DNA from 4 places in the Bacillus sp. LJBS17 genome. Region 1 is predicted to be linked to each of the others. Evidence: predicted binding sites of a transcription regulator. Region 1 holds the regulator's gene; each other region holds the start of a gene.

Evidence for each region. Region 1 encodes LexA, which represses DNA repair genes until DNA is damaged. Its sites were predicted from a motif close to CGAACATATGTTCG; they were not measured.
Region 2: a site for LexA is predicted at 2,833-2,846, ahead of KXZ66_RS09360 (YolD-like family protein). Genes of this name have one in related genera too.
Region 3: a site for LexA is predicted at 5,689-5,702, ahead of KXZ66_RS12485 (DNA polymerase IV). Genes of this name have one in related genera too.
Region 4: a site for LexA is predicted at 4,876-4,889, ahead of KXZ66_RS05645 (YhjD family protein). Genes of this name have one in related genera too.

What each region holds. Positions count from the first base shown of each region.
Region 1 is NZ_CP079759.1:2,015,859-2,025,058, reverse strand. Features, by position in the region: gene tkt (transketolase) at 1-1,022, opposite strand, end outside; gene KXZ66_RS10395 (DUF896 domain-containing protein) at 1,191-1,424, opposite strand; gene KXZ66_RS10390 (YneB family resolvase-like protein) at 1,488-2,141, opposite strand; gene yneA (cell division suppressor protein YneA) at 2,160-2,477, opposite strand; gene lexA (transcriptional repressor LexA) at 2,627-3,244, shown strand; partial or broken gene KXZ66_RS22565 (hypothetical protein) at 3,615-3,873, opposite strand; gene fosB (metallothiol transferase FosB) at 3,782-4,216, opposite strand; gene KXZ66_RS10370 (YndM family protein) at 4,423-4,872, shown strand; gene pghL (gamma-polyglutamate hydrolase PghL) at 4,899-5,657, opposite strand; gene KXZ66_RS10360 (hypothetical protein) at 5,881-6,195, opposite strand; gene KXZ66_RS10355 (YndJ family protein) at 6,285-7,925, opposite strand; gene KXZ66_RS10350 (DUF4166 domain-containing protein) at 7,922-8,539, opposite strand; gene KXZ66_RS10345 (hypothetical protein) at 8,544-9,200, opposite strand, start outside.
Region 2 is NZ_CP079759.1:1,865,366-1,869,723, reverse strand. Features, by position in the region: gene rapK (response regulator aspartate phosphatase RapK) at 1-1,023, shown strand, start outside; gene phrK (phosphatase RapK inhibitor PhrK) at 1,020-1,142, shown strand; gene KXZ66_RS09365 (Y-family DNA polymerase) at 1,194-2,444, opposite strand; gene KXZ66_RS09360 (YolD-like family protein) at 2,437-2,769, opposite strand; gene KXZ66_RS09355 (YolC/YozM family protein) at 2,943-3,278, shown strand; gene KXZ66_RS09350 (hypothetical protein) at 3,321-3,677, opposite strand; gene KXZ66_RS09345 (YolA family protein) at 3,683-4,150, opposite strand.
Region 3 is NZ_CP079759.1:2,421,602-2,430,801, reverse strand. Features, by position in the region: gene KXZ66_RS12520 (SDR family oxidoreductase) at 1-545, shown strand, start outside; gene dsdA (D-serine ammonia-lyase) at 621-1,967, shown strand; gene coaA (type I pantothenate kinase) at 2,039-2,998, shown strand; gene KXZ66_RS12505 (VOC family protein) at 3,003-3,389, shown strand; gene KXZ66_RS12500 (hypothetical protein) at 3,386-3,544, opposite strand; gene KXZ66_RS12495 (MDR family MFS transporter) at 3,574-4,827, opposite strand; gene KXZ66_RS12490 (YqzH family protein) at 5,373-5,579, opposite strand; gene KXZ66_RS12485 (DNA polymerase IV) at 5,745-6,983, shown strand; gene KXZ66_RS12480 (YolD-like family protein) at 6,980-7,318, shown strand; gene KXZ66_RS12475 (GNAT family N-acetyltransferase) at 7,503-7,973, shown strand; gene KXZ66_RS12470 (antibiotic biosynthesis monooxygenase family protein) at 7,983-8,327, shown strand; gene KXZ66_RS12465 (bifunctional GNAT family N-acetyltransferase/GrpB family protein) at 8,320-9,200, shown strand, end outside.
Region 4 is NZ_CP079759.1:1,097,596-1,106,795, reverse strand. Features, by position in the region: gene glcP (glucose/mannose transporter GlcP) at 1-454, shown strand, start outside; gene KXZ66_RS05670 (hypothetical protein) at 1,119-1,316, shown strand; gene KXZ66_RS05665 (MarR family transcriptional regulator) at 1,343-1,870, opposite strand; gene KXZ66_RS05660 (monooxygenase) at 1,947-3,446, opposite strand; gene lepB (signal peptidase I) at 3,627-4,133, opposite strand; gene KXZ66_RS05650 (TVP38/TMEM64 family protein) at 4,135-4,758, opposite strand; gene KXZ66_RS05645 (YhjD family protein) at 4,910-5,281, shown strand; gene KXZ66_RS05640 (DUF3311 domain-containing protein) at 5,480-5,680, shown strand; gene KXZ66_RS05635 (sodium:solute symporter family protein) at 5,677-7,146, shown strand; gene KXZ66_RS05630 (excalibur calcium-binding domain-containing protein) at 7,189-7,458, opposite strand; gene KXZ66_RS05625 (SDR family oxidoreductase) at 7,675-8,574, shown strand; gene comK (competence transcription factor ComK) at 8,619-9,197, opposite strand.

The DNA of each region.
Region 1 (9,200 bases):
CAGTCCTTCGGAAGCTCTCCTTTGATTGCCAGTTCAAGCTGTTCAGCAAGTTCAGGATAAACTTCTTTATATTTAGCGAATTGAGCATTCCATTCTTGTTCTTTTTTCTCACCTGATTCTTTAACAGCTGCAGCGAAATGCTCATAAACTTCTGACGGAACGTAGAAGTCTTCTTCATATGTCCACGCATAAGCTTCTTTTGTTAATTTGCTTTCCTCTTTACCAAGCGGCGCACCGTGAACACCGGATGTACCGGCACGGTTAGGTGAACCGAATCCGATTGTCGTTTTCACTTCAATTAATGTAGGTTTCTTTTCATTTTGGCGTGCTTTTTCGATAGCCGCTGTTAATTCTTCAATATTGTTTCCATCCTCAACATAAAGAACTTCCCAATTCATTGCTTCAAAACGCTGTTTCACGTTTTCAGAGAATGAACGGTCGAGGTCTCCATCAAGAGAGATGTCATTAGAATCGTATAGTACGATCAGACGGCCAAGCTGAAGATGGCCTGCGAGTGAAGCGGCTTCAGAAGAAATACCTTCCATTAAATCACCATCACCGCAAATACTGTATGTATAATGATCGACTACGTTAAATGAATCGCGGTTGTATGTTTCCGCTAAATGGCGTTCAGCAATTGCCATACCGACTGCCATGGCAATTCCTTGGCCAAGCGGACCTGTTGTAGCATCAACACCGGCAGTATGTCCGAATTCCGGATGTCCTGGTGTTTTGCTGCCCCACTGGCGGAATCCCTTAAGATCTTCAATACTAAGATCAAACCCGCTTAAATGAAGCATGCTGTATAATAGTGCTGACCCGTGTCCAGCAGATAAAACAAAACGGTCACGGTTAAACCAGCCAGGGTTTGCCGGACTTACGTTCATAAATTTTGTCCACAGCGTGTATGCCATTGGAGCGGCTCCCATCGGCATCCCTGGGTGACCAGAATTTGCTTTTTCAATAGCGTCTATTGACAGTGTGCGAATGGTAGCAACTGATTTCTTTTCAATTGTATCCATAAAAATCCCCTTCCTTATGTGTTGTACCCTTACATCATAAATGTCTGACGACTTTTTCTCAACTGTTTCAGCTTAAATTTGAGAGAAACTTGTTGAATTTTGTCACATAAGAGTTTTGATTATAGTATATGCAAAAGAGGAATACGATATTGCCGTATTCCTCTTATATTAGTGAAGTTTGTTATTTCTTTGTTCTCTTTTTAGCTTTTCTGGTGTAACATCATTGCCTTCTGGGTCAATGATTTTCACACTTTTTAACGTGTTCTTCATAGAAGAACGAAAACCTTTCAAGTACTCTTGACGGAGCTTTTGCTGTTCGGCTTTTTCTTCTTCTGTAATAACGCCAGCTTTAGCTTTGGCAGCAAGTTCATTAATTCTGGCAATTTTCGCGTTTGAAATCATGTTAAACTCCTTTATTGCATTTTGTCTATATAGTACTAGATCAAAAAAAGTTTTACAACTGATTCACTCTGCTGTCTCTTCATTCTCTATGTATTCCTGAAAACGCCGGTGAACGGTTGCTTTAGAGACATCATAGCCAAACCCTCTTAGGGTAGCCGCGATTTCAGCAAACGTCAGTTTATTCGCTCTCAGGCGGACGATCTCTGAGATTGGCACCTCTATTTTTTCTTTTCCACTGTTCCCATGTTGGTTTTTTAAGTTTTTTTGCGGTTTAAAACCGTTTTTTACTGCACGTTTCATTCCCCGTCTGATTTTCATGTTGTGAATCTTTCGCTGATACTCTTCCACAATGCTGACGATTTCCAAGACCATTGAGTCAGCCTCCGATAACTCCAGTTCACCTCTATGAGCCGTTGTATAGACTTTCACACCTTCTCTATAAATACAATGAAGCAGTGCGATTTTTGCGTTTCCCCGTCCGAGCCTAGTCTCATCCTGAACCAAAATGACATCAATTCCAGCGTTCTTAATCACATCAAGCAGCTCAAATACACCATCCCGATCCATTTCATATCCGCTGGCTTTTTCTGAAATCACTTTGACCACTTCCATGCCGTTCTCCGCTGCAATGGCCGTAAGCTCCTCCTCCTGCCGCTTTAATGACGTTTCCTGCTGTTCTTTATTTGTGCTTACACGGGCATAAATGAGTGCTTTCATTTTATCTCTCTTTCCTCTCTATCTTACAGTTGCTAATTCATATGCATCCTGATGCTTCTTTTTCAATGGGATCACTAACTCATCACCCGGCTGGATATCAGAGGTTTGAAGTTGATTTTTATCAGCTACCCATTCAATAAAATCATTTTTGTTTATCTTTTTTGTATCGGCTACCTGATCAGCAATTGACCAGAGTGTGTCGCCTTGCTGGACTTCTATTTTAACATACTGATTAAGCTCTTGGCCGCTGCTTGTATATGACAGCATAAGGATAACCGCGCTCAAAATCACTGTGAACAGACCGACAAAAATAATAGATTCTTTACTCATGATCATAACCTCCAACAGGAATGTTTGTTCGCATTTTTATAATTTCAGTATATACGAACAAACGTTTCTGTCAATTGTTTTTTCGAACCTATGTTTGTACTGTAAGGAAAATCATGCTATAATCTTCTTAAAATCGACGTTTTGAGGTGCGAAAAATGACGAAGCTATCAAAAAGGCAACTTGATATCCTCCGTTTTATTAAAGCAGAGGTTAAATCAAAAGGATATCCGCCTTCCGTGAGAGAGATCGGAGAGGCTGTCGGGCTTGCGTCCAGCTCTACTGTCCACGGCCATTTGGCCCGCTTGGAAACAAAAGGGCTGATCAGACGGGATCCGACAAAACCAAGAGCAATAGAAATTCTTGATGAAGAAGTAGACATTCCGCAAAGCCAGGTCGTTAATGTACCGGTCATCGGGAAAGTCACGGCGGGATCTCCTATTACAGCAGTAGAAAATATTGAAGAATATTTTCCGCTCCCTGACCGCATGGTTCCTCCAGACGAGCATGTATTTATGCTGGAGATTATGGGAGACAGTATGATAGATGCTGGTATTCTCGATAAGGACTATGTCATCGTTAAACAGCAAAACACAGCGAACAATGGGGAAATTGTAGTTGCGATGACAGAAGATGATGAAGCAACTGTAAAACGATTCTATAAAGAGGATACACACATTCGCTTGCAGCCTGAGAACCCAACGATGGAACCTATCATTTTGCAGAATGTCAGCATTCTAGGGAAAGTGATTGGCGTGTTCAGAACCGTCCATTAATCTATTGATCTATCAGATGCATGAAATAACCCCCTTTTCCTTTACGGAGAGGGGGTTTGTTGTTCAAAAAAAGCAGGCTCGCCCTGACTTTTGGGTGCGAGCCTGAATAGGAGGAAAAAGAACATCATGTTTACACCATAATTATCCACCAAACAATTGTTGAAGTCAAGAAATTTTCTTTCCCTCAGGAAACTTTTATTCAAAATATGAACGTTTAGAATATTAGACGCTATCTTCTTAAAAACGTTTCATTTTTAGGTCGTGGAAGGATGCGGTTTTATATTTATTAAAGGGCGAGGCAATTGATATAACTGAAAATTTAGTACATAGTTTAGGTAGTTCAACACTCTGTTAAAACAGCTCGCTTTCTTCATATAAAATGTAATATGTATTTCAAATTCTCCTTCACCGAATCACTTGTGCAGTTCAAAAGATATGGCATCGTTGAACTAATCGGGTAGAAACCTTCCCCAAACATAAAGTCTCCACCAACACCCTTCTTTAAATTTAACCTTATATGAAATATGGTGTGTGATATCAAAAGGCCGTTTCATCATAAAAGTGCATATGGGTTTTTTCTTGTTTGTAATATCGAAGCCTGTCTTGAAGTGTTCCGGTATGAAATTCAAATTTGTGGCCGTCAGGGTCGGTAAAATAAATTGATTTTCGATCGCGTTCATCTCGTTCTCTGCCAGGCAGAATATTGACATGAAGTCTTTTTAATTTAGCTGATACCTCCTCAAATTCATGATCTTCAATTGTAAAAGCAATATGGGTATAAGAAAGCTTAATGTCATTTCTCTGGATGTCTGGTTCTTCATTAAGCGCTAGCCAGATGCCGTTCATGTCAAAATATGCAGTTGTTCTTCCCTTTACCAAAAGCTTTGCATCAAACACTTTTTGATAAAAATCAATCGATGTATCCAAATGCGTAACTGAAAATAACAAGTGATTGATTCCTTTTATCTCCACAAATCATTCCCCCCTTGAAAGCTGATCATCCACATATACGACTTTTTTCATAAAAAGATTCATACTGCTGAAAAAAATACCAGTGTAAACAAAAACGGACTGTTTAAAATAGTAACATGACCATTATGAATGGTTTTGAATTGCATTATTTATCATTTGTTTACGCCCAAGAATTTTCTTCAAAAAATAACAAATTAGGTGGTCAAATGAAACATATCATTGCGCTTGCTTCAAAGATTGCTTTCACTCTCGCCCTTTTATATGTGATTTTGGACAGAGTCTATCACGCATCCTTCTTAAGTGTGATGTTTATTGCACTTTTCTTAGGTTTTGTGTCCTATCTTTCTGGTGACATGCTCGTCTTACCCAGAACAAACAATATTACAGCTTCATTGGCTGACTTTGGCCTTTCATTCGTTATTCTTTGGGTATTTGTTTTAACCCAAACAAGAAACGATTTCTCACCATTTGGAGCAGCTCTCCTTTCCGCTGCCTGTCTTACTGTTTTTGAATACTTTTTTCATCGGTATTTACTGAAAAATGTGCTTGATGAAAATTTCCGAAATGAACTGTCAGCGAGAGATAACACCTTACAGTATCAAACGGAAGCCGCGGACGAGCTGTTTCCCGAAACGAATGAGAAGCATAAGGAATAGGAGGCTGTCTTATCGCCTCCTATTTTTCAGTAGCTATTTTTGAGAAAACGGAACATCACTTCTGTAAACTCATAAAACCTCTCATTTTGAGTAACAGCTCTGCTTTTTAAAGAAAAGATGCCGAACAAAGACTTTCGAAACCCTGTGCTCATTTCTATCTGGATACTTAAACCTGTTTTTGATTTATTTGCAATGTTATTCGGACTAACGCCCGCATGTGGATGGTCCGGATTGAGCAATACAGCAGGAAAACCGGCATGCTGCAATTTCTCAACTAAATCTGCCGCTCTTACGCGATCTGTACCGCCGACTTCGATCTGCTGATCTTCTTCTGCGTACCCGTGTAATGAAATGACATATTCATGATTTCCCGTCATTTTAAGGGCCCGAGGTTCATCAAAGTGCGTGCTCGTAATGTGCAGGACTGAGTTTCCTGCCGATTTTAAGCCTTCAAATAAATACATCGAGTACTCTTTGCTGAGCTCTCTCGCTACTTCACTTGTCCCGCCTTCAATACCTCCTCCGTGAATAGCTAAAACAAGAACAGGGCTTCCGGTTTCTTTCGTAACAATGTCGTAATCAGAAGGATCTTCATTGTTTTTTAATTCCTCAAAATTCTGATATACATCTTCAGCATAAATTGAAGAAATCGGAGCAAATACCATAAAAATAAACAATAATTTTACAATTTTAATAGTTGATGGAAAACGTTTGGCTATGTTACAATCAACATGCTTCAAGGAATGGAGCAAACGGCGGAGCAGGGATACTTTGGCCGGTTTCATCTACTCCGCCTCTAAGTCCAAATCAACAGGATGTAGGTCTCTTTGAGGCTTTAGCACGAATTCTCTTGTCCTCCTTGTTAAATTTTTGTTAAATTCACAATATTATATACCATTAGCCCGGGCGCTGTTCTTCTCATTTTTGAATTTATTAAAAGTAAGCTGGCACCACCTCCCCCATTTCCATACAAAACAAAAATGCACCTGCCCTTTGGCCTGTGCATTTTTATTTTCTCTTCATTCTTCGTTTTTTTACTTGATTTAATTTCATGATGTTTTTTTCAATTTTTCTTATGTTTCGCCTTTGCGGGATTGTTTTCATTTCATAATAAACAGAAATAAACCCGCTTAATGTCACTGCTGCAATATAAAGGGCGCGCTGTTTGATCATCCGGTCAGCGTGTCCATGATCATTCGCTTCTTTTTCCAGCCTTTCGATCACAGCTTTATCAAACAGCTGATCGACATACACTTGTTTCATTCCCACTGCAAACCCCGCAGCCAGCCAAAGAATCAGAAATAAACTGATATAAAACACCATAAACCCTTCCTTTCCTGTCTTGATGCGGCGCAGAATTTTTTTAAAACAGTTCACCTATTACAACTGGCAGACGAAGCTTCTTCTTTGTGTTAGGTTCTTTCAATAGGCTGGTTAATATGTGTAATGCTGTAATGAACAGTTAGAAATTTTATTCCAAACAGCCACATATGATGAACAGCGGTTAATTTGTTGTCATGTGCAGCTTCTATCAGAAAGGTTTCAGATAAAGGAAGCGGACAAGTTCCCGCTATTGTTTGCAGATAAATCCCCTCATCCCCCGCTCTGCTTTTTCTCCGCCTGCTTGTTAAAACCAGCTTCTCCTGATGATGATATGGCTTTAAAATACCTGTCATGCTGCTGAATGGAAGCGGTAAAGAAATATTCATATACCCCTCTCCATTTGAACGATACACTGAATAAAGAGCGGTAAAAATGGTTTCGTTTTTTTCATTTGTTCTAATCCAGGCACGTACTCTTTCCCTTCCGTCTTTTTTCGAATGAACACCTTTTATCTTGCTGTACATCCTATACCAGTCAGGGTTCGTCGAAAGATGTATTTGGCCGATTCTTCTGTTGAACCATTCGTAAACAATTGCAAGCGGCCGAAACCACGTGCTCCATGTTACTTTTGCTTTAATATTGTATTCGATGGTTTGTTCATAAAACGAAAGAATGAGCGGCGCCAGTTTTTCTGGTGAAAAATCTTTTGAACGCAGGCTGCCCATATCATCCACAAGTCCGCTGTACCGAGCGTTATTTTCAGCTTGAACTCTAGCTAAAAATTCTTCTCCAATCTTTCTTTTTCCGTAGATACGGCTGAATGTCTTTACACTGTCTGCATCAAAAGACTTCGAATCCTCTATTCTCCACCCTATGAGAGCGGGCAAGATAACACCAAACGCGTTGACAAAACCGTGAATCCAAATCATCTGATTGATGGTCAATGTAACTTCTTGCCGAAATACACCAAATGAATAAATCATCGAGAAAGCAATCGTTATCATTAAAACAGCGGAAGAAACCCGAATAAGAAATGTCGCCGTCTTGGTGCGAAAAGCTGCCGTGAACACCAAAAATGCATGAAAATAAATCGCCGCCATATAAATGCTAACCGCAATGACATCAAGTGTTTTTGAATATGTGATGCCCAGTGCGATAAGAAGGGGCGAAAGCAATATCACCCATGTTATCCAACTATACAACATCCGATGTTTTCTAATGGTTCTGCCGAGTAAGCCGTTGAAGATCGGGAACAGAAAAGCAGAATAGTGAAAGTGGACAGCAGTCAGCAAAATGATGAGAGGGCCAAATTGCATGATCTGCAAATGGGCAGCATAAGCAAAAAACCAAAATCCTCCTCCCGCCAAATAAATAAGACCGAACAAAACTGATGTCTCTTCGATTCTATGTATCTTTGTTTCCCAAAGGCGGAGGATCGCATACAATGCAATAAAAACTGTGTACATCCACCAGATTAGCGCGAAACCTCCAACCTCCGTCACTAGAGCCAGCACCGCAAAGAATGCGGCTACCGGATAGCACTGGATTAGCCCATATTCCATAAACTGAGCAGCACGAACCGGCGATTGACGAAAAACAAAAGGGAAAATTCCAGGCACGAAAAATAGAATGGATAACAAAACGAGTGCCTCTGCCACTGAAATATCCGGTGCTTCCGCTGCAAGAAATCCTATAAAACAAAGCGCACTGACTATGCCATTTCGTTTCATGATTCTCTCTCTTCCTCCTGAAACGTTCCTTTATAAAAGAAAAGAGTGCCAAGAATTGTATTTTGCACATGCACTTCAATGGTGAAACAATTCTTTTTTTCATCAAACGTTTCGCAAACTACGGATGTACCGGTCAGCCATTTCGGCAACGGGATTCTTTTTCCAAATATCAATAGCCATTGCTTTCCCGATGTGATTGTAAGAGAGCCGTCAAGAGATGCCTCGAACGTCAAAACAGACAACAGCAGATGAGGTTTGCCGAAGAAATCAAGTATTCTATTTTCTTTCTCGTCATATATCATTATCGCGTCAAAGAAACGTTTTTTGCCTTTAAAGAAAAATGTACGATTCCATTCTATCCCTGTATGTTGTGATTTCAAAAGACAAGTTCTATTTTGTATTGTAAATGGAATGTCTTTGCCTCTTTCTGAAAAGAAGCATCTGAAAAAAACACCTAGCTTTAACAGCATTCTAACCAGAAAAGAGCCTCCGCTTATTTCTGACATCGTTCCCGTCCCGCTGAATGTATGAGACCCGTCTAATTGGTACCGTTTCTGCAGCTTGGGATGCAGCAAATGATAGTTAATAATTGATTTTTCATAAATCGAACTCACAATGTCACTTCTTTCTCTTTCGTTTTGTGCGCCTGGCACTGGGGAGCTGCAGGCTAAGAGCGCCGCTTGCAGCGGAAAACACACTCAATAGAACCCACATGAATATTTCGGAACCTAGACAAGCAAACCCAGCAAAAATACAAGCCTGGACACCATGAATGATCCATTTTCTTTTTAAAGAAATCAGCCACAAAATAGCTAAGCCTATCTCCGCTGTTCCTGCCAATATGCTTGTCTCAACACCTGCAAAGCCTTGATAGAACCAAAACAGGCTGAAAAACAGACACATGAACACATAGATGATAGCGGATCGAATAAAGCGCTTCGGATGTTTATTTTGCTCTACCCAAAGCCTTAATGCATCAAAGCTCCAGGCAGTCGCCCAGCCAAGCAGCGGTCGAAATAATAAACGATCGATCCATCTTCCCGGCAGTCCGTAGGCTGTTTTGTATTGGTACTGTGTTAAAAACGTCATTTTCCCATTTTCTCTCTGTATATACTTCCAGTAGCCGCTTCCATGCCGAATCAGAGATAACGGATGATTAGAGCCAAAAGCCAGTGAAGAAGACCTTTCAGATGAACATTTGTTGAAAACACCGACGGTTTCTCCAGTACCTGACACCTTTAATCCAAAGCCTACCCTTGTTTCGTAAAGAAACTT
Region 2 (4,358 bases), 150 kb from region 1:
TATTCAGAGATAAAGAAACTTTTTGATGAAATGGAAGAAGATCAAGAAGTTCTTGCGTATTATAGTCTATTAGAAGAAAGACATAAAATGTTGCTGCATTCTTCACGAGGAGAGCCTTTACAAAAGCACACCTATTTTACTGAAGACAATCAAAACTTCATAAAAAAAACAAATGATAAATTAGAATACAACTTTTATTTATTTGAAGCAATGTATGAGGCATACAACAAAAACTATGATCGAGCAATCAACTTATATGGATTAGCTGAGAAAAAGCTTGCAGAAATTCCAGATGAAATTGAAGCAGCTGAATTTTACTCTAAAGTCTCTTACTTATATACTCTTGTTAAACAAAGCATTGTGGCACAACACTATATAAAAAATGCAATTTCAATATATAAGCGACACCCTGATTATAAATGCAAACTAGCTACATCAACAATGATTGCAGCTGCAAACTATGCTGATATGAAACGATTTGAGGAAGCAGAAAAATATTATTTAGAAGCAATTGATATTGCAAAAGAAACAAAAGATGAATTTTTAAAAGCTCAATTATATCACAACCTCAGTATCGTTTATTCTGATTGGAACAAACCTGATAAATGCATTAAATCTCTTGAAAAAGCAATAGGAAATGAGTCTTGGTTAAATTCTATTTATTATATAAATTCTTTATTCATGATGATTAAAGAACTCTTTAAAATTGACGAAAAAATGAAAGCCATTAATTTTTACAATAAAGCACAGGAAAGACTCATATTAATGGAGAATAAAGTATACGAAGCCAAAATTAGCATCTTATACAACCTTTATTGTGGGGAATTAAAAAATAATTTCAATAACTGTATTAGTAATATTGAGTTTTTAAAACAGCAAAATGAACTTGAAAGTGTAGATGAATTGTCCTACATAGCTGCAAAAAGGTTTGAATCAATAGGTGCTTTTGAAGAAGCAACGAGCTTTTTCAATGCGAAAGTTTGGGCTGAACAGAAAATGAATCAGGTGGAGGGAATCTTATGAAAAAACTTGTGCTTTGCGTATCTATTTTAGCTGTGATTTTAAGTGGAGTAGCTTTAACGCAATTGAGTACAGATTCACCATCTAACATCCAGGTAGCTGAAAGGCCTGTCGGAGGTTAAAAAAAGGTTGATTAATTTAGCCCTACTCATAAATTTGAGTGGGCTTTTATTTTATGATTTATGTCCACCAGTCAACCCTGCTCTGTGAAGAGCAGTGCCAGCAGGTGTATAAGAAACTGCTCTCAGAATCGCTTTAGAGCCGTATTTACTTCTAATCCCATCCATTACAAACCCAAGTTTCCTTCTCTTTTCATTATCCACTTCAAATAAACTCAACTGTTGATTAACATCATCCTCAATATTTGATAACGTAACTGAGATACTTCTTACTGTTTTACCCGAGTAAAACTTATTAAAGAGTATCAAGCAGCATTTATAAATATCCATCGTGATATTTGTGGGAAGCTCAATTGTTTTGGATCGATGGAATCCACCACCAAGCTCATCCTTGCTGTACCCAATTCCCAGGCTGATCGTTCGACCAACTTTATTATGTGTACGTGCCCTTCTTGCGACTTCTTCACAAATCTCTAGAAGAACAGCCTTAATCTCTTCTCTCCTTGTGTAATCCCTCAGTAAAATCTGACTCTTGCCAAAACTAATCTGCCCCTGCATCAACGGAGCACCTATTTCAGATAAATCAATTCCATGAGCATGATAATACAATTGGTTTCCCATTATTCCAAATTTCTTTTCAAGCAGCTCTAAAGGAAATTTAGCTAACTGGCCTACAGTTGATATTCCCATCCGATTCAGATTTCTTTCCATCCTCCCTCCTATTCCCCACATTTTAGACAAAGGTCGAACCTTCCAGAGTTTATTTGGCACATCTTCATATCTCCAACGTGCAATACCACTTTTTGTTTTCTTACTCTCCAGGTCAAGTGCAAGCTTACTGAGCAACATATTGTCACCAATTCCAACTGTACACATCAGGCCAAACTCTCTCCGCATGCTACTTTGAATTGCTTTGGCCATTTCTTCAGGATTTTCTTTTCCTGCATCTAAAAAAGATTCATCAATTGAATACGTATGGACACATCTTTCAGGAACAAATCTGTAAAACAGCTTTGTAATCTCAGTCGAAACTCTGATGAAAAGCTTCATTTGCGGATTTACAATGTGTATTCTTGGATCTTCAGGTATCTCGAACAATCTCGATCCTGTTTTGATTCCAAAATCTTTTTTAAGTGCAGGAGATGCAGCTAACACTACACTTCCCTGTCTCTCCGTATTTCCTACAACTGCAAGGTAGCATGTTAAAGGATTAAGTCCCATTGTTACAGCCGATACAGAAGCATAGAAGGATTTCATATCGACACAAAGTATATTCTTACGTGGAAATTGTGAGTAATCAATCATTGTATGTAACTCCTATGATGTTATTCATGTTGATATATACTGTTTTGTCATGCTGATCTTTTACATGAAGCCTGTGTTGTTCAAAATTAATGTAATGGACTCTGCCGTTGACATTTTCAACGAATCCATTGTTAAAGAGTTTGAATTTCAACTCTTTATTAAATTCAAGTGCCTCAGAGACGAGAAGATCCATCTCTTCAATTTGTTGGTCATCTAAGGATGGTTTTTCAATTTTTGATACATCAATCAAATCTTGTTTAAGTTGTGTTAAATGTTCTGGAAGCATCATTGATGTCCATTTGATTGTTCCTCGATCCCTAAGCATATCGACTCACTCCTTTATTGATCTAATATTAACAGAACAAACGTTCTTCATTCAAGATAAACCAGAACAAAAGTTCGATGTAAATGTTGGTAATAAAATATAAAGGTCAATGATGATTTGCGTAGTATTAATAAAGGAGGGATTCTTTTCCATGAAGGAGAGTGTAATGGTTAATGAAGAAGAGGCTAATCGGATTTTTGGTCTTAGTTCCTGCTTTGATTATGTCGGGTATTACTTTAATCGAAGCAAATAAAAAGTCCCCTTTGGAAGTAATTGATAATATTCGGGATGAATTTGGTATATTCAGTGTGCAAATTGGTCAAACAGATCCGGCAATTACAATTGGCATGGATCAAACCAAAAGTGAAGCAAAGCTCCGTGAGTATTTAAAAGATAATCTGTCTAGAGAAGCAAAGGAAAAATATAAGATCTATATATTAAAAGATGATATTAATAAATTGGAGAAAGAACATCGAGAGTATTTGAATGCAAATAACCCCAATAAGTAAAACGCCCAGCATTTTTATTAAGCTGGGCATTGTTTTCATTATTTAAATAGAATTTCTATAAGCATTAATTGCTTCATTTCGCAACAGCATATTATCTTTATTAACCATGCCTAAGTTATATGCTTTTTTGATAACATCTAATACCTGCGAATCCATTGTAGAAAGGTTTCCGCCTGCAGTAAATCTCATTTTCCAGTCTTCTAAAGACTTATTCAAATCAAGCGTGCTTTTTTTATTCTCGGGTTTAACGATCTCATTTTTCTCAAGTTTTTCGCAAAACTCGTTAAAACCTATGGAAGATTGCTGAGTATTGTTCTGACCATACCCTTCTGTTGCTAAGCTACAAAAAGCTAAGAATTTTGGATCTTTAGTTACATCATAATTAGAAGTACTAATCACCTGGTTCACTCTCTTTCAAAATCAATTTTTTGACTGTAAACAAAAGTAGTGCCTGAGCTCAATGCCTTAATCTGTATAGAGTTATCTTGAAGTGCGTCCATGGGAACCTCAAAATATTTATCCCAGCCTATTACCACCTTATTTTGACCAAGGATGGCATCAGATTTAAACATCTTAGCTGTGCCGTTATACAACAGATTCTTACCATCTTTGCCTGTGATAACTGTTAACTTGGTATAACCCATAAAACGAGCTTTCACATATAGTTTATTCCCCTTCAAAACGTTTGGCGCTTTGGTTTGACTAGCAGTGATGTTATCCCAAGCAAAATCGTTTCCGTCTGATGTAATCCCTGTAATTTGTAGATAGTAGAGTGGTAATGCTTCTGCCGCTTTTGCTTTTGATGAATCAGTGAAAGCGAAAGCAACAACTGCTAGAAGAGCAAGCAGTACATATGTAATTCTCTTCTTCATTTCCTAAATCCTCCTTGGTACAAGTTTACATGTTAAATATCGTCAATTGGAGGGAATTGTTTAATATTTGAAATAAAAAAAAGAACCTGCATTGAGCACGTTCATTTCATACTGTCAATTTATTGTGAATTTTTAACGACAAGGGGATTAATGTATAGTATAATATTTCCTGTACATTAAGTTTGCTCACTCAAGGGAGTCTTGCTCA
Region 3 (9,200 bases), 410 kb from region 1:
GCTCGGTTGATGTACTGATTAACAATGCAGGCTTCGGTATATTTGAAACGGTTTTAGACTCTACATTGGATGACATGAAAGCGATGTTTGATGTGAATGTCTTCGGCCTGATCGCCTGTACAAAAGCGGTGCTTCCGCAAATGCTTGAGCAAAAAAAGGGCCATATCATCAATATCGCCTCTCAAGCGGGGAAAATCGCAACACCGAAGTCGAGCCTGTATTCCGCGACCAAACATGCCGTGTTAGGTTACTCAAACGCTTTGCGGATGGAGCTTTCGGGAACCGGCATTTATGTGACAACAGTCAACCCGGGACCGATTCAGACGGACTTTTTTTCCATTGCTGATAAAGGCGGGGACTACGCCAAAAATGTCGGCCGCTGGATGCTTGATCCTGATGACGTGGCAGCTCAAATTACAGCTGCAATTTTTACGAAAAAGCGGGAGATCAATCTTCCGCGTTTAATGAATGCCGGCACTAAGCTGTATCAGCTGTTTCCAGCTCTTGTAGAAAAGCTGGCAGGACGCGCGCTCATGAAAAAATAATGATAGAACTGCCTGTGGTGGAGTGGCTTGTTTCTCACGAGGCAGTTTTTGATAGTGGAAGGGAGAGATTGTTGAATGTCATTTCATTCAGAAGTCCTTCATGCTCTGCTTAAAGATCTGTTTATTCAGAAACTGATTGATGCAGAGCCTGTATTCTGGGAAAATTCGGGCAAGAAAGAGGGGCCAATACCCCGTGCAGATGAGTGGGCAACCGAGATAGCGGAAGCGGAAAAAAGAATGCGGCGGTTTGCACCTTACATTGCCGAGGTGTTTCCTGAGACGAAAGGCGCTAAAGGAATCATCGAGTCTCCGCTTTTTGAGGTGCAGCATATGAAGGAAAAGCTGGAAGCAACATATCAGCAGCCATTTCCGGGAAGATGGCTTTTAAAGTGCGACCATGAGCTTCCGATTTCAGGATCGATTAAAGCGAGGGGCGGGATTTATGAAGTGTTAAAGCATGCTGAAAATCTCGCGCTTCAAGAAGGGATGCTTCAGGAAACCGATGATTACCGCATCTTACAGGAAGAGCGGTTTGCCGGGTTTTTCTCCCGCTATTCGATTGCTGTCGGTTCGACAGGAAATCTAGGTTTAAGCATCGGCATCATCGGCGCGGCACTCGGGTTTCGTGTGACAGTGCATATGTCCGCCGATGCTAAGCAGTGGAAAAAGGATCTCCTCCGCCAAAAGGGAGTCACTGTTATGGAGTACGAAACAGATTACAGCGAAGCAGTGAACGAAGGGAGACGGCAGGCGGAACAAGATCCATTCTGTTATTTTATTGATGATGAATATTCTCGACAGCTGTTTTTAGGATATGCTGTTGCCGCAAGCCGATTAAAAACACAGCTTGACTGTATGAATATAAAGCCAAGTCTTGAGACGCCCTTGTTTGTGTATCTGCCGTGCGGAGTCGGCGGAGGACCGGGCGGTGTAGCATTTGGGCTGAAGCTTTTATACGGAGATCATGTTCATGTGTTTTTCGCAGAACCAACTCATTCACCTTGTATGCTGTTAGGGCTTTATTCAGGACTTCACGAGAAGATCTCCGTCCAGGATATCGGCCTGGATAATCAGACGGCTGCTGACGGACTTGCCGTAGGGAGGCCGTCAGGATTTGTCGGCAAGCTGATTGAACCGCTTCTGAGCGGCTGTTATACGGTAGAGGACAATATGCTTTATACTTTGCTTCATATGCTGGCTGTATCTGAAGATAAATATTTAGAGCCCTCTGCTCTTGCCGGCATGTTCGGGCCGGTTCAGCTTTTTTCGACAGAAGAGGGAAGGCGCTATGCTCAGAAATATAAGATGGAACATGCCGTACATGTCGTCTGGGGAACGGGAGGAAGCATGGTTCCAAAAGATGAAATGGCTGCGTATAACCGAATTGGTGCTGATTTGCTAAAAAAACGAAATGAAAAATAAGCAGACAGTGAAAAGGTTTTCCGTTACAATCTTTGTAAGGGTTTTAACCTACAGAGAGTCAGGTGTAAACAGTGAAAAATAAAGAACTTAACCTACATACTTTATATACACAGCACAATCGGGAGTCTTGGTCTGGTTTTGGGGGGCATTTGTCGATTGCTGTATCTGAAGAAGAGGCAAAAGCTGTGGAAGGATTGAATGATTATCTATCTGTTGAAGAAGTGGAGACGATCTATATTCCGCTTGTTCGCTTGCTTCATTTACATGTCAAGTCTGCGGCTGAACGCAATAAGCATGTCAATGTTTTTTTGAAGCACCCACATTCAGCCAAAATTCCGTTTATTATCGGCATTGCCGGCAGTGTCGCAGTCGGAAAAAGCACGACGGCGCGGATCTTGCAGAAGCTGCTTTCGCGTTTGCCTGACCGTCCAAAAGTGAGCCTTATCACGACAGATGGTTTTTTATTTCCTACTGCCGAGCTGAAAAAGAAAAATATGATGTCTAGAAAAGGGTTTCCTGAAAGCTATGATGTAAAGGCGCTGCTTGAGTTTTTGAATGACTTAAAATCAGGAAAGGACAGCGTAAAGGCCCCGGTGTATTCCCATCTAACCTATGACCGCGAGGAAGGTGTGTTCGAGGTTGTAGAACAGGCGGATATTGTGATTATTGAAGGCATTAATGTTCTTCAGTCGCCCACCTTGGAGGATGACCGGGAAAACCCGCGTATTTTTGTTTCCGATTTCTTTGATTTTTCGATTTATGTGGATGCGGAGGAAAGCCGGATTTTCACTTGGTATTTAGAGCGTTTTCGCCTTCTTCGGGAAACTGCTTTTCAAAATCCTGATTCATATTTTCATAAATTTAAAGACTTGTCCGATCAGGAGGCTGACGAGATGGCAGCCTCGATTTGGGAGAGTGTCAACCGGCCGAATTTATATGAAAATATTTTGCCGACTAAATTCAGGTCAGATCTCATTTTGCGTAAGGGAGACGGGCATAAGGTCGAGGAAGTGCTGGTAAGGAGGGTATGAAATTGTGCATCATATTGAACTGTATGTCTCTGATTTGGAGGCGTCTAGGCGGTTTTGGGGCTGGTTCTTAAAAGAACTTGGCTATAAAGAGTATCAAAAATGGAGCTCAGGCATCAGCTGGAAGAAAGATCGTTTTTACCTAGTGATTGTGCAGGCGAAAGAGCCATTTCTAGAGCCGGAATACCATAGATGCCGAGTCGGTCTGAACCATCTCGCATTTCATGCTGAATCCAAGCTTCAAGTCGATCAGATGACTGAAAAATTGACGGCAAAAGGTTATCGTGTGTTGTACCGAGACAGGCATCCTTTTGCCGGAGGAGACGGGCATTATGCAGTTTTTTGTGAGGATCCAGACCGGATTAAGGTAGAGCTCGTTGCCCCAAGCTGTTAATCGTGATCTTCGGACAGGCTGTTCAGCTTTTTCTCAATGTGATCCAGCTGCGCTTTTCGGTTTTTCGCATACTTGAAGCCTGTAACAGCCGCAAAGACGACAGCGGCAAATATAATAAATACAAACAGCTGAAACATCACATCACCTATATTCATGTTCTTCACCTCATGTTTGCGGGAGAGATTCATTCTCTTCCGTTTTTTATGTAAAGCGGCTTTTCCAGACGGGAACGGTGTTTTGTGGTCTCCATTTTCATTTGCCGATAGGCGAACGCTAAAAATGGCAGGCCGAGCAGGGTAATGCCGCTCAGAACAGAAAAAATATAAATCGGCCGGCCAGCGCCAAACAGGTCTATACATATCCCCCCGACCCAAGGGCCGATGACGTTTCCGAGCTGTGAAAAACCGATTGCCCCGAAATAAGTGCCTTTTAATCCTGGTTTTGCAATCTGGTCTACATACAAATCCATCATAGAGAATAAAAGCACTTCGCCGATTGTAAATGTGATGACAATCATCACAATTGATGGAACACCGTGTGATACGGTGAAAATGGCCATGCTGATGCTAACCATCACATTACCGAGCATCAGAGAACAAAGCGGCGAAAACCGTTTTGCAAAATGGACAATGGGAAATTGCGTCGCCAACACAACGATTGCGTTTAATGTCAGCATCAGCCCATACAGCTTCGTTCCATTGCCGATCAAGGGGTTCTGCGCCATATACTGAGGGAATGTGGAACTGAATTGTGAGTAGCCGAAGGTGCATAGCGTAATGCCGACCAAAGCAATGGTAAAAAGATAATCCTTTTGCGTGACCATAAACGCTTCCCGCACGCTCCTATTTCGGGACTGGGCTGGTGCTGATAAGGATGGATGTTTTTTAAATTGGAGGGCAAGCATAATTCCGTATAGTCCGTAAATGACTGCAGGCACCAAAAAGGGCGTAGTCGATTGCGATGAGCCGAAATATAGGCCAAGCACAGGTCCGAAGACAACGCCGATATTAATAGCCGCATAGCGTAAATTAAAAACTAGCAGTCTCGTTTTTTCTTCTGTCATATCAGACAGCAAGGCCTTTGAAGCGGGCTCAAACAGTGATTTGCAAAGACCGTTTAATGCGTTTACTACAAAAAACACCCAGAGATGAGATGCCGCCGCAAAGCCTGCAAATACCAGCATCCATCCGAAAATCGATACAAGCATCATGTTTTTTCTGCCGAATTTATCTGAGATATATCCGCCGTAAAAGCTTGCGAGGATGCCGACTGATGAGCTCGCGGCGATGACCAGCCCTGCATAGGAAGCTGATGCGCCTTGGACGGCTGTCAAATAAATCGCTAAAAAAGGAATGCTCATCGATGTTGCCATTCTGCCGAAAATGGTTCCGATTATAATTGTCCAGCTGATCGGGTGGATGTCTTTCCATTTCTTCATGAATTATATTCTCTCCTGTATGTATGATCTTTCTCTATCATATATGAAAAAATTTCCTTCTCCAATAGATCGTTCAAAATATTTCGTTATTGACATGTAGTATGCCTGATTGTATGGATGGCAATATACTATGCGTTGAGGATGCGTGTGGCGGGGGTTACATCTTGAAATTGAAGGTGATGACAGAAGGAAAATGACGGTATGTCCGAATTCAGTGAGGGTGTGTTTGAAACATTAAAAGAGTTTAAGCCGCCAGGACGTAGATCATATCGGCAGTGAAACCGGCTATGAGATCAAGATGTACGCTGAAAACCGATGGACCGCATGACAGAACAAGAGAGCACATCTCTTCGAAAAAGTGTATACGCGTGATCATGGACAGCTTATTCCGTTTTGCGCGAGCATTGAGGGGAATTTTACGCCAGGCCATATGAATCTATGGAGCGTGAGAAAATCCTGCTTTTTTTCTGTAAGCCTGAGACTGTTTATTTGTTTCAGGCGGTGTTTTCAAGGGGAAGCCGCATCAGCGGCTGAAAGTCATGCGTTTAAGAGAACAAGCCTTGGTTTGTGACATAGTCATAAATGATATCTTCTATATGCGCATGCAAATCCTCATCCGGTTCTTCATTCCGTCTCTCTTGTAGAGCCGCTTTCAGGCTTTGTTTTTCATACGGGCTTAACGGATCTATAGCAACGTTTCTGCCGTATTGCCGCAATGCCTGTTCCATCATTTTTTCGACAAATTTCTCCATCATGACTCTCCTATCCTTATGCTTCGCTTTTATTCTACTAAATGTTTTTCTTCTCTCAAACCCTTGGATCATATTTTCTGTCAGACAAGAATCATTTACCAGTATAAAACGAACATACTTTCGCATATAATGAAAAACGAACATAAGTTCTTTTTAGAGGTGTGTATGATGAAAGAAAAAGTGATTTTTCTCGTTGACATGCAATCGTTTTATGCATCTGTAGAGAAAGCGGAAAATCCACATTTGAAAAATAGGCCCGTCATTGTTTCGGGTGACCCTGAAAAAAGGGGCGGAGTCGTATTGGCTGCCTGCCCGCTGGCGAAACAAAAGGGTGTGGTGAATGCTTCACGGCTGTGGGAGGCGCAGGAAAAGTGTCCTGAGGCTGTTGTGCTCCGGCCGCGTATGCAGCGGTATATTGATGTATCACTGCAAATTACGGCCATTCTCGAGGAGTATACAGACCTTGTGGAGCCTTATTCTATCGATGAACAGTTCATGGACATTACAGGCAGCCAGAAGCTGTTTGGGACGCCGATGGAGATCGCGAAAAGCATTCAGGGCAGAATCATGCGGGAGATCGGCGTTTATGCACGGGTCGGAATCGGCCCTAACAAAGCGCTGGCCAAAATTGCGTGTGACAATTTTGCCAAAAAGAATAAGAACGGTATTTTTACCTTAACGAAAGAAAATATGAAAACCGAAATGTGGCCGCTCCCGGTGGGCAGCATGTTTGGCGTCGGGAGCCGCATGAAGCATCATTTAAATCGGATGGGCATCAGCACGATCGGCGGGCTCGCGGCTTTTCCGCTCGATCTTTTAAAAAAGAAATGGGGCATTAACGGCCACGTGCTGTGGATGACGGCAAACGGAATCGACTATTCCCCTGTGTCAACTTCGTCTCTGGACGGGCAAAAGGCGATAGGCCATGGAATGACTCTCCCGAGAGACTACGAACACTTTGACAAAGAAATCAAGGTCGTATTGCTTGAGCTGAGTGAAGAAGTGTGCAGGCGAAGCCGAAACGCCGGGGTCATGGGGCAGACGGTGTCAGTGAGCTGCCGGGGTGCTGATTTTGATTGGCCGACGGGCTTCAACCGGCAAGTGAAGCTGGCAGAGCCGACTAATTCTACTCAGGATGTATATGAGGCTGTACGCCGGCTGTTTCTTACATTTTGGGACGGGAAACCTGTCCGCCGCCTCGGTGTCAATCTGTCTCAGCTCTCATCTGATGACATATGGCAGCTCAATTTATTTCAGGATTATGCAAAGAAAATGAGCCTAGGCTATGTGATGGACGGCATTAAAAATCGATTCGGCGACACAGCAATCATCAGGGCGGCGTCACTGACAGCGGCAGGCCAGGCATTTGAACGTGCGGCTAAAATAGGGGGGCATTATAAATGAACGATCATTTAAAAAGGGGCAACCTGCTGTGGGAAGGGAGCAGGATGTTTCTGCCGGAACATAAGCAAAGCCTGCTGGAGAGAAAGCGGCTTAAACAAAAGCTGCAGAAGCCGATCCTTGATCCCGATAAGCTGGAAGAGATGAATCAAACGCTTTGCGCCGCGATGGAGTTCGCTCAGGATATCACTGTCAGCTGCTTTCAGGACGGTGAGATTGTCCGCTGCACCGGGAAGATCTGCCGGTATGAAGAGTTTGAAAAAGCAGTATGGATAAAAGGAGACGAGGATCAGCTTTATAAGCTGAGACTTGATCAAGTGCTTGATATTGTGCTGTAAAGTCTCTCCTCCTGCTTGGGGGAGAAATAGGCTAAAATGATGAAACATTGTTCCCTCGGCAGTCTGGAAACGTATGATAAAGGAAAGAAGGCATTTACAATTCCAGCCAGGCAAAATATAATTTTTATATTGTGAGAAAAAGAGCTGACATTCGTTTTGCCAGACGGAGGGAGATCAAATCGTAATGGATATTCGAACAATCACGTCTTCAGATTATGAAATGGTAACGTCTGTACTGAATGAATGGTGGGGCGGCAGACAGCTGAAAGAAAAATTGCCGAGACTATTTTTTGAGCATTTTCAGGACACAAGCTTTATTACATCCGAACATAACAGCATGACGGGATTTTTAATCGGATTTCAATCGCAATCGGATCCTGAAACGGCGTACATTCATTTTTCCGGTGTGCATCCAGATTTCAGAAAAATGCAAATTGGGAAACAATTGTATGATGTATTTATCGAAACAGTAAAACAAAGAGGCTGCACCCGGGTAAAGTGCGTCACTTCACCTGTGAATAAGGTATCAATCGCATATCACACAAAATTGGGGTTTGATATTGAAAAGGGCACCAAGACGGTAAATGGCATCTCAGTGTTTGCAAACTATGATGGCCCAGGCCAAGACAGGGTACTGTTTGTCAAAAACATATGAGGGGGAAATATGATGAATTTTTTATCAAAAACACCTGAGCCTCCTTACTATGCAGTCATTTTTTCTTCTGTCAAAAGCGAAAATGACACAGGATATGGAGAAACAGCGGAGCGGATGGTATCGCTTGCGGCGGATCAGCCTGGATTTTTAGGCGTGGAAAGCGTACGTGAAGCGGATGGAAGGGGCATCACAGTTTCCTATTGGGACAGTATGGACGCAATTAACCATTGGAGGCATCACACTGAACATCAAGCAGCAAAAGAAAAAGGAAAAAGCGTTTGGTACGAGTCGTATGCAGTCCGCGTCGCAAAAGTCGACAGACAGCGGCTGTTTCAGGAGAACACGAATGATTGAATTTCTCCAGCATAAGGAAGATACGATAGCGCGTGAGATTTTAGCCGTACAGATCCCCGCCTACATAAAGGAAACAGAGATTATCGGTTTTGACGGTATTCCCGCTTTACAAGAGAAGGTGAAGGATATTCAAGCATCCCATGAACGGTTTGCGGGATATCGGAAAAACGGCAAGCTGATCGGTGTCATTTCATATGAGAAAAACATGCATCATCTCACCATTTGCAGGCTTGTTGTGCATCCTGACGGTTTCAGAAAAGGAATTGGACGAGCACTTCTGCAATTTGTCATTGATTATAATGAAGACGCTGAGAAAATCGAAGTAGTCACAGCCGAGAACAATACCCCGGCCGTGTCACTCTATACACAGGCTGGATTCCAAAAGGCAGAAACCGTCAAAGCAGCGCAGGGTCTATTGCTGTCGGTCTTTCATTTGTATCCGAAAAGAAAAGTTGAGGTCATTCTCTATAACGAAAAATGGGCAGAATGTTTCGATGAAGAAAAAGAACGGCTGAAACTTGTGTTCGGGCCGGAGATTATCGCTGTTCATCACATCGGAAGCACATCAATACCGAACATGGCAGCGAAGCCAATCATTGATATGTTAATTGAAGTCAGAAGCATTGAAGCCGTGAGCCAATTTGATGAACAAATGAAGGCTAACGGCTATACACCAAAAGGTGAGAACGGCATAGCGGGCAGGCGTTATTTCCAAAAGGGCGGAAATAAACGCACTCATCATGTCCATATGTACGAACAGGGAAACCCTGCTATTGAAAGGCATCTGTTATTCAGAGATTATCTCAGAGCTCATCCAAACATAGCGAAAGAATACGCCGTTCTCAAAAAACGGCTGGCGGCCCAGCATCCTGA
Region 4 (9,200 bases), 920 kb from region 1:
GATCATCATAGGAAGAATATTGATTGGTTTCGTAAGTAGAAGGCTTGATTTTTCCAAATACCTTCTTTTTAGCTGTAGTTGTTTAATTGTTTTGTTGATTGCTTTCTCTTATATAAGTAACCCAATACTTCAATTGGGTGGTACATTTTTGATTGGCCTAAGTATAGCGGGCATATTTCCCATTGCTTTAACACTAGCATCAATCATTATTCAGAAGTACGTTGACGAAGTTACAAGTTTATTTATTGCCTCGGCAAGTTTCGGAGGAGCGATCATCTCTTTCTTAATTGGATGGAGTTTAAACCAGGATACGATCTTATTAACCATGGGAATATTTACAACTATGGCGGTCATTCTAGTAGGTATTTCTGTAAAGATTAGGAGAACTAAAACAGAAGACCCTATTTCCCTTCAAAACAAAGCATCAAAAACACGTGTAAATGAAAGATACTAATAGACATATCGTAAGTAAGAAGAGGACTTAATGTCCTCTTTTTACTTTTCAAATAAAAATAAAACAAATGAATGAATTGAGGTAAATACATGTACAAATTTATATATATAGAAGATACATTGAGTGAAAAAGATCAGTGGTTCCAATTATTAGAAAGTAAAATCACAAGTTACTTGGGTATTCTAGAGATCTCTGACCAATTTCAGAATAGGTTGATTCATAACGAATTGTTGGATGGTACGGCATCTCTGCAGAAGATATTGGCAAGTTAACAACAGACTTAGCTGAGAAATGACAGGGTCTATTAAGTGGGGGTACGAAAATTCTTATGCGTGAAAATGAAACAAGTATTACATTTGTTGATTCTATGGGAGTATTAGCCGAAATAGAAAGTGAGACATTCCTCCCAAGAGGAAATAAAAGGACTAAATAGGTGGCTTGCTACAGAAGGTCTTTCCTTGTTTATATGGAGAAAACAGTGTTTTAGCAAGGGAGATAGTAGATGATAGAAGTGGGCAGAGCTATCAGAAAACATATCTGTAAAAAAATAATTCTAAAATTCCCTCGAAATATTTTGAGAGCATCAAAAGCCAAAGAGCAAATTTTGAGATGAACCGAAGATGCATGTAAACTAAAGGGAAATCCTAAAATTAATAGGGGCGATATGATGAAAAAGATTATTAAAGGAAGTTTGCTGCGCGACAATCCCGAGAAGGCAATGCACTTATATTATGGAATATGTTTAGGAATCTGGCTGATTTATAATTTGGTGACATCCGGCTCCCCTGGACTGCCGCTTATGATTTTAGTCGGAGGAAATCTGATTTACGTTACAATCTTGAAAAAGAAAGAAGAAACGTGAAAAACACGCACCGCAGTGCGTGTTTTTTATTTAAAAATGCTAGGAAGCCCCCCTTCAATTTCTTCTGACGACGGATACCATTTTGTCACCAGATCCCGAAACAGCCGTTCCGCAAAAAGAATCTCTTCCTCGGTATAGCGGTCAAAAAATGACAGAAAACGCTGTTCAGCCTTCTGATGATAATATTTGTGCAAACTGTGCAGCTTTTTTCCAGCAGGCGTCAATCGGAAGTAGACCTCCTTTTTATTATCGCTGAGCTGTGTTCTGTGAAGGAAGCCTGCGCCGAGCAATTTTGTGCAGATGCGTGATACAGTCGCTTTTGTCGTATTCATTTTTTCTGCTATCGACGTGACATTAATTGGTTCATTGTCCCCGACACAGGATAGAACATGAATTTCTGTCATCGTCAATTGAGATTTACTCCCGTGCTCTACATCCAGCTTCCTCAATTCGTCAGATAAAAAGGCTTTAATAAGCCCCTCCCATTTCTCCTGTTGATGAATGAGCTCCGCATACAATTCAAAAAGATTGCGTTTCGTATGATCTGTGTTCATCGGGTTTTCCATCCTTTTTCATTCGATTGTTTCTTCTATCATACCGTTTTGTTACAGATGAAACAATCGAATTGAATTATACTCGGCTGGTGACGGAAAACCAGCGGCTTATCCCTTTTGGAATCACCTCGGAACAATCGGGCGCTGATGCATCCACCGCCCAGGCTACATGTCCATCGGGACGAATCAATATGGTATGCACATCCCGCAACTTTTCATTCGGTTCTGCAAGCGAGGCGGTTACCATACGTAAGCCTTTCACTTCGATATGATCATCAGCTTCCTGCCTCAATGACAGCAAAACGAATGTCCCGTTTTGGAGAAAGCTGTACAGCCGTTCCGAATTGCCGTCGGAAAGAATCAGCTTCATGTCAGGGAGCCTTGCCCCGTTCAAACGATTCGGCGGCATGGTACGATCAGCTTCATATCTGACATCGAGTGCAGAAATTTGCCCTGCTACATATCGATTCACATCAGGGAAGGCCAGCAGCTCCGACATCATGCTTCGCAAATGGAGGCCTGCTTGAGTGAAATCGATCAGCTTTGTCTGTGCCTCCGTGTTTCTGAGGAGCCCTTCAGCTGCCGGGTGCCGCTCGTCATGGTAGCTGTCCAAAAGCCATGAAGGCGCAGAGCCTTTGATGGCCGCCGCCAGTTTCCACCCAAGGTTCATTGCATCCTGAAGGCCGACATTCAGTCCTTGCCCGCCCGCCGGAAAATGAATATGCGCGGCATCACCCGCAAGAAAGATTCTGCCGTCCCGATACCGTTTCGCTTGGCGCGCGGCGTTCCCGAACCGCGACATCCACGAAGGGTCGCTTAAACCAAAGTCAGTTCCGCAAATTCGCAGGAGGTCAGCTTTCAGCTCTTCCTCAGTCACAGGCACATCTTTCGGCGTTTGCGTGCGATAAGGACTGATCACAACGACACGGTATCGGTCTGGAGATAACGGAACAATCATAACACCGCCCTCTTTTGTGCAAAGGGACAGCACGCCTGACGGCGGCGGAGAAAGGAGCGCCACATCCCCAAGCGCAGCGGTGACAGTGCTGTCTGTTCCCGGAAACTCAATTTTTGCCTGTTTCCGGACGGTACTCCCGGCGCCATCTGCCCCAACGGCAAACTTGCTTGTGATCGTCCGTACACTGCCGTCCCGATCCTTAAAAATCGTTTGGACCGCTTCCCCGTTTTGCGTAACCGACAGCGCCTCTGCACCCCGAAACACCTCTGTTCCCAGCCTTCGTGCATGATCTTCAAGCAGCTTTTCTGTTTTGGACTGCGGGAGCAAAAGCGTGTAAGGACAGCTCGTATCCAAGCCTGAAAAATCCAGACGGGTATCCAGCATTGAAAAATGTCCGGAAGGTATCTTGCTTCCCTTGGATACGAACCGCTCTAAAATCCCTCTCATCTCAAGGAGCTCCAGCGTTCGGGGATGCAGCGTCAACGCCTTGGAATGCGGAACAGGTTTTTCAAGCCGTTCAATCACACATGTTCCCACTCCGGCCATCGCAAGCTCAGAAGCCAGCATAAATCCAACCGGTCCTCCTCCTATAATCACTGCTTCATATTTCATCATCATTCACCACTCCTTTTGTTTCATGAAAAACGAACAAAAACCAATAAAAACGACCCTCCAATCAAAAAAATATATAAATTTTGTTACGCTGGTAACAATTTTGATTATAGCTCCTTACAAATTTTTCTTCAACACATTTTTCCAAACGGCATACAAAAAGACGCCTCTTCCATTAGCGTCTTTTTATTCGGCATCAGAAATCACACCGACAATATTTTTTTCTCTTATCGGACCAAAATGCCGGCTGTCGAAGCTGTATATGCGATTATCTCCAACGACAAAATATTTTCCTTTCGGCACCTTGCTTGTTCCCGTCACATCTTTCAAAGAAAAATCACCCGTTACATGGCTGCCGGCAGAAACAGATTTCAAATGCTTCAAAAATGGCTCAGCAACCTGCTTTCCGTTCACATACAGCTGATCATCTTTATATTTGATCGTTTCACCGGGCAAGCCGATTACCCGTTTAATCAGCACTTTATGATCAGGGCCTTTAAAAAGGACGATGTCAAAACGATGGATGGTTTTAAATCGATGCGAAAATTTATTGACCAACAATTCGTTTCCTTCCTGGAAGGTCGGGTTCATACTGACGCCTTCTACCTTGTAATCAATAAAGACAGCATTTTTAACCTGAATGGCGAGAACAACGGACACTACACCGGCAAGAAACCAAAACCGTTTTTTCATGTTACTGTCTCCCTCCATCATGCTCACGCTGACTGGCTCTTACATGCAGATACCGCTCCACCTTTTTGCCGACATACCATAAGACAGTGATCACCAATACGGCGATGACCGTTCGAATCGGCTGTGTAATCAGCGCGTGCAGATCATATCCGATGAAGCTGATCATAAAAATCATGACAAGCTTCCCCGAGGCTGCCGCCAAAATAAACGGCCGCGTTCCGATCCTTGACAAACCGGCAACAACATTCACCGCGGCTGACGGTGTAAATGGAAAACAAAGCAGAAGAAACATGGGACCGAAGCCGTGTCTTTCCACCCATAACATCAGCTTTCTTACAGACGGATGACTGCGGATAAATCCAAGCAATTTTCTCTGTCCGTATTGACGGACAATCAAAAATACGAGAATGGAACCAGCAGTTGATCCCGCCCAAGACAGGATGAATCCTTCCCACAAGCCAAACGAGTTCGTATTCGCCACCACAAACACGATCAGCGGCAAAAACGGGAGAAATGCTTCAATTAAAGGCAGCAGCACAGCTATGAGCGGACCGAAAGCCCTATAGCTTTGAAATAATTCAGTTAAATGTTCTTGTGTCAAATAGGATAAAAAATGCTCCAACATTTATACTCCTTACCGGGTTTGTCTATCCTTATTCTACACATTATCAGCAGAAAACTAAAAAGTTTTGGTGATTTTTTCTGTCTTGAAACATTTCACCAGCCGATATAGAATACAAATAGAACAAACGTTCCCTTAGAAAGAAGGAGTCAATATGCCAAATCTGCAGGAGGAAATATACGATTTAATTGAACGGGCTCTCTTTTTGCCCATGGCCATTACGATTTTTAACCGTGATCTCGCCGGAATTGAAGAAAGCACATTAAAATTGAAGCATCCTTATAAACAGCTTATCAGCGAATCATTAAAAATAGCACAAAAGGATTTGATGGAGGTCAGAAAAGAACTGAGGAAAAGAAAAATTGCAATCCGCGAGACGGAACGCGATGAAGCCTTTACGCTCTATACATTTGTCATCGACGGTTATGAAGAAAACCATCGCTATTTTAATCCGCGAATCCGTGAGCAGGTCAGCGAATTATTAACATACTATCTATTTGCCCCGGACAGACTCCGAGCCTTTTGAATCATACTGCCCGTTCCCTCTTCGGGCGATTCAGATCATTAATTTCAGACAATTCACACTATACAAACAAAATAAATTTATTTATAATTCGAACCACAGCCTTTCCCCTTAAAAAGTGACATGTGCTGCCATATCTGCGACATCATTTTCAGTACGCTTAGGCTTGTACACCCCAATCCTAAATAGAAGGAGGATTCTATGAAACTGATTCACGTTCTTGCCGCTTTGCCCTTTATCGGAATCTTACTCGGCATCCCTTTTGCAAATAAGGTGACCCCCTATGTGTTCGGCATGCCGTTTATTCTTGCCTATATTGTGATGTGGGCTCTTTTGACCTCTGCGCTGATGGCGATTGTGTATGTCCTCGACAAGGAAAATAAAAAGGAGGAAGCAGAATGAATGCAGCTCTCATCATCATTTTCGGTATCCTGCTCTTGAGTATTTTTCTCGGTATACGCGCCCAAAAAGGAAAAGACATGAACCTGGAGCAGTGGACGGTTGGAGGGCGCGGCTTCGGAACTGTGTTCGTCTTCCTTTTGATGGCAGGCGAAATTTATACTACTTTTACGTTTCTCGGCGGCAGCGGCTGGGCCTACGGAAAGGGCGGTCCAGCCTTTTATATCATCGCCTACGGATGTCTGGCCTACATCCTTTCTTACTGGCTTCTTCCAGCAGTTTGGACGTACGCGAAACAGCATAAACTAATGTCGCAATCTGATTTTTTCACAAAAAAATACAACAGTCCGCTGCTTGGCATTCTCGTTTCACTGGTCGGCATCGCCGCACTCATTCCCTATCTTGTACTGCAGCTGAAAGGCCTCGGGCTGATTGTATCGGAAACCTCGTACGGCAAAATCACCCCGACCGCCGCCATCTGGATCGGCGCTGTTTCCATCACGGTTTATGTTATGGTTTCAGGCATTCACGGGTCTGCCTGGATATCGGTTGTGAAGGACATCATGATTCTGGTTGTCGTTCTGTTTTTAGGTGTGTATTTGCCAATTCATTACTACGGCGGATTTCAAGACATGTTTCAGCAGATTGAAACGGCAAAGCCTGGCTTTCTTACGCTATCCGAATCGGGACAAAGTGTGGCCTGGTTCAGTTCAACCGTACTCTTGACAGCGCTCGGGTTTTACATGTGGCCTCACACGTTTTCCGCTTCGTATTCAGCCGAAAACCCAAAAGTGTTTCGTAAAAACGCCATCATCATGCCTTTGTACCAGCTGGTCCTGCTCTTCGTCCTTTTCGTCGGCTTCGCGGCTATCCTGCAAGTTCCAGATCTGAAAGGCGCAGACGGGGATCTATCGCTTTTGAAACTGTCTCTGCAAGCATTTGACCCTTGGTTTGTCGGAATTATCGGTGCTGCCGGACTGCTGACAGCACTTGTGCCAGGGTCTATGATCTTAATGTCCGCCTCCACGCTGTTTGCAAAAAATGTGTACAAGGTAATTGCGCCCCGCACGACAGAACAACAGGTATCGGCTCTTGCTAAGTTTTTAGTGCCGGTGATTGCGTTGATTTCGGTGTATTTTACCTTCAAAGGCGGGAATACCATCGTTACGTTGCTTTTGATGGGCTACAGCCTTGTCACACAGCTATTCCCCGCCCTTTTGTTCAGCCTGTTCAAGCATAATATGGTGACAAAGCAAGGAGCCTTCGCCGGCATTATTGCAGGTGTCGGAGCAGTTACTTATATTACAATGACGGAAACGACGATCGGCACTTTATTTCCGGCGCTGCCGCAAGCCGCAAAAGACCTGAATGTTGGCATCGTCGCCCTGCTTTTGAATATCTCGGTCATGATGGCAGTCAGCCTAATGACAAGGAAGGCGAAAAGCGCTGCGGCCGATCAGGCTGCATAAGCATAAAAAAAGCAATCTGGACACCAGATTGCTTTTTCTTATTTACCGTTCACAGGCGATAAGATCTTTATCGCGGTCTTTGTTTTTATTGGCATCGTAAAGCGCCTTAGAAACGTAAGGCTTGTACTTCGTTTTTCCGCCTTTGTTTTTCACCTTCGATGTGCGGGCCACTCCGCCTTTGTATACTTTGTTTAGCTCCTTGCAGTTCTTATAGACCTTCACCTTTGTTTTGGCTTCTGCCACATGGTCAGCTCCGTATGAAAAACCGAAAACGAGACCGAGTGACAGCAAAACCGCGGCAGCTTTTTTCATGACGATTCACTCCCCCAACACCCAATATTTAGTTGATTTATAGCTCGAATTTATCATAATTCATATAGTCTTATTTGACAAGATAAATATGGAAGAAGTCTTTGTTTTTTCTTGTTTTCTTTTTCCTTCACTATTCAAACTGCCAAAACATGTTTTTCTGCTTATGCTCAGGGGTACACATACGAATGTACACCAAACAGAAAAGGAGCGTTGATGATGTCTGATTCAAATCTTACGAATCCTATAAAAGCATTTTTTCATGATGAATTTCCTGAACAATATCAAGAGCCGCCAGGCCTGCAAAAGAACATGAAGCCTGTCCCTGATTGCGGAGAAAAAAGCTACAAAGGATCAGGTAAACTAACGGGTCGAAAAGCGCTTGTCACGGGCGGCGATTCCGGTATCGGCCGCGCTGCCGCGATTGCTTACGCCAGAGAAGGTGCCGATGTGGCCATTAACTACTTGCCCGAGGAACAGCCAGATGCTGAAGAGGTAAAAGAGCTGATTGAAGCAGAAGGCCGAAAAGCAGTGCTGATCCCCGGAGATTTGAGCGACGAATCCTTTTGCCAAGATCTAGTCAAACAGTCGCATCACAAACTCGGCGGACTTGATGTGCTAGCGCTCGTTGCAGGCAAACAGCAAGCGGTCGAAAACATCGAAGATCTGCCTACTGAACAAATCTATAAAACATTTGAAGTGAACGTCTTTTCCCTTTACTGGGTTGTAAAAGCGGCGCTTCCGTATTTGCCGGAGGGAGCTTCAATTATCACAACTACCTCAGTTGAAGGCTATAATCCAAGCCCGATGTTGTTAGATTACGCAGCAACAAAAAACGCCATTATCGGCTTTACCGTTGGACTGGGAAAACAGCTTGCTTCCAAAGGCATCAGAGTAAATTCAGTTGCACCCGGACCAATTTGGACACCGCTGCAAATTTCCGGCGGACAGCCGACGGAAAACATCCCGAAATTCGGACAAGGCACGCCGCCAGCTCCATTAAATCGCGCTGGTCAGCCAGTGGAATTGGCCGATGTTTATGTATTTCTAGCTTCAGAGAATTCAAGCTATGTGACATCTCAGGTATATGGCATCACCGGAGGAATTCCGACGGCATAGCTTTATGAAAGGAGCTGCCCTGTGGGTCAGCTCCTTTCTATTTTCTAATACCGCTCCCCGAGCTCACGCAAAATAAAATCATAAATCATCTTCGTCCGCTCTTCCTTCGGGTACAGCATAAATTCCTGCCTTTTCGGCACGCGGTGGTCGATTCTGTCTTGGAATTTGGTTCTGAGCCACGCTGTTCGGTATACCTGGTTCTCGAACGAATTATAAGAGATCGGCAGCTCCATCGTTTTCCCATTGGAAAACGTCACTTCCGTATCGTCGAATTCAGTCGCTTTGAATTCTTTTACGTGCACATGGGAAATCCAGCCGCATTGGGGTCTTGTCGAAGAAAGTGTAGGGAATAAAAAGATTTGGTTCGAAGGGTCCACCATGATCGGCGGCTTGTGTGAAATTTTTGTCACTTCATAAGTTCCTGCTTTTCTTCCCGCATAGCTTGATCCAAAAAATCGGCAGCTTCTGTCGACAATTTGCAGCGGCTTCATGTTGACATAAAACACGCAATCTTTTTCAATAATTTTGGAACAGATTTTGCCGTCTATTTCTTCTGGCAGCACTGCAATTGTTGCGCCGTTCACTTCATACGATTCTAAAGGTGCGTCTGTTTTCTGACTCATATT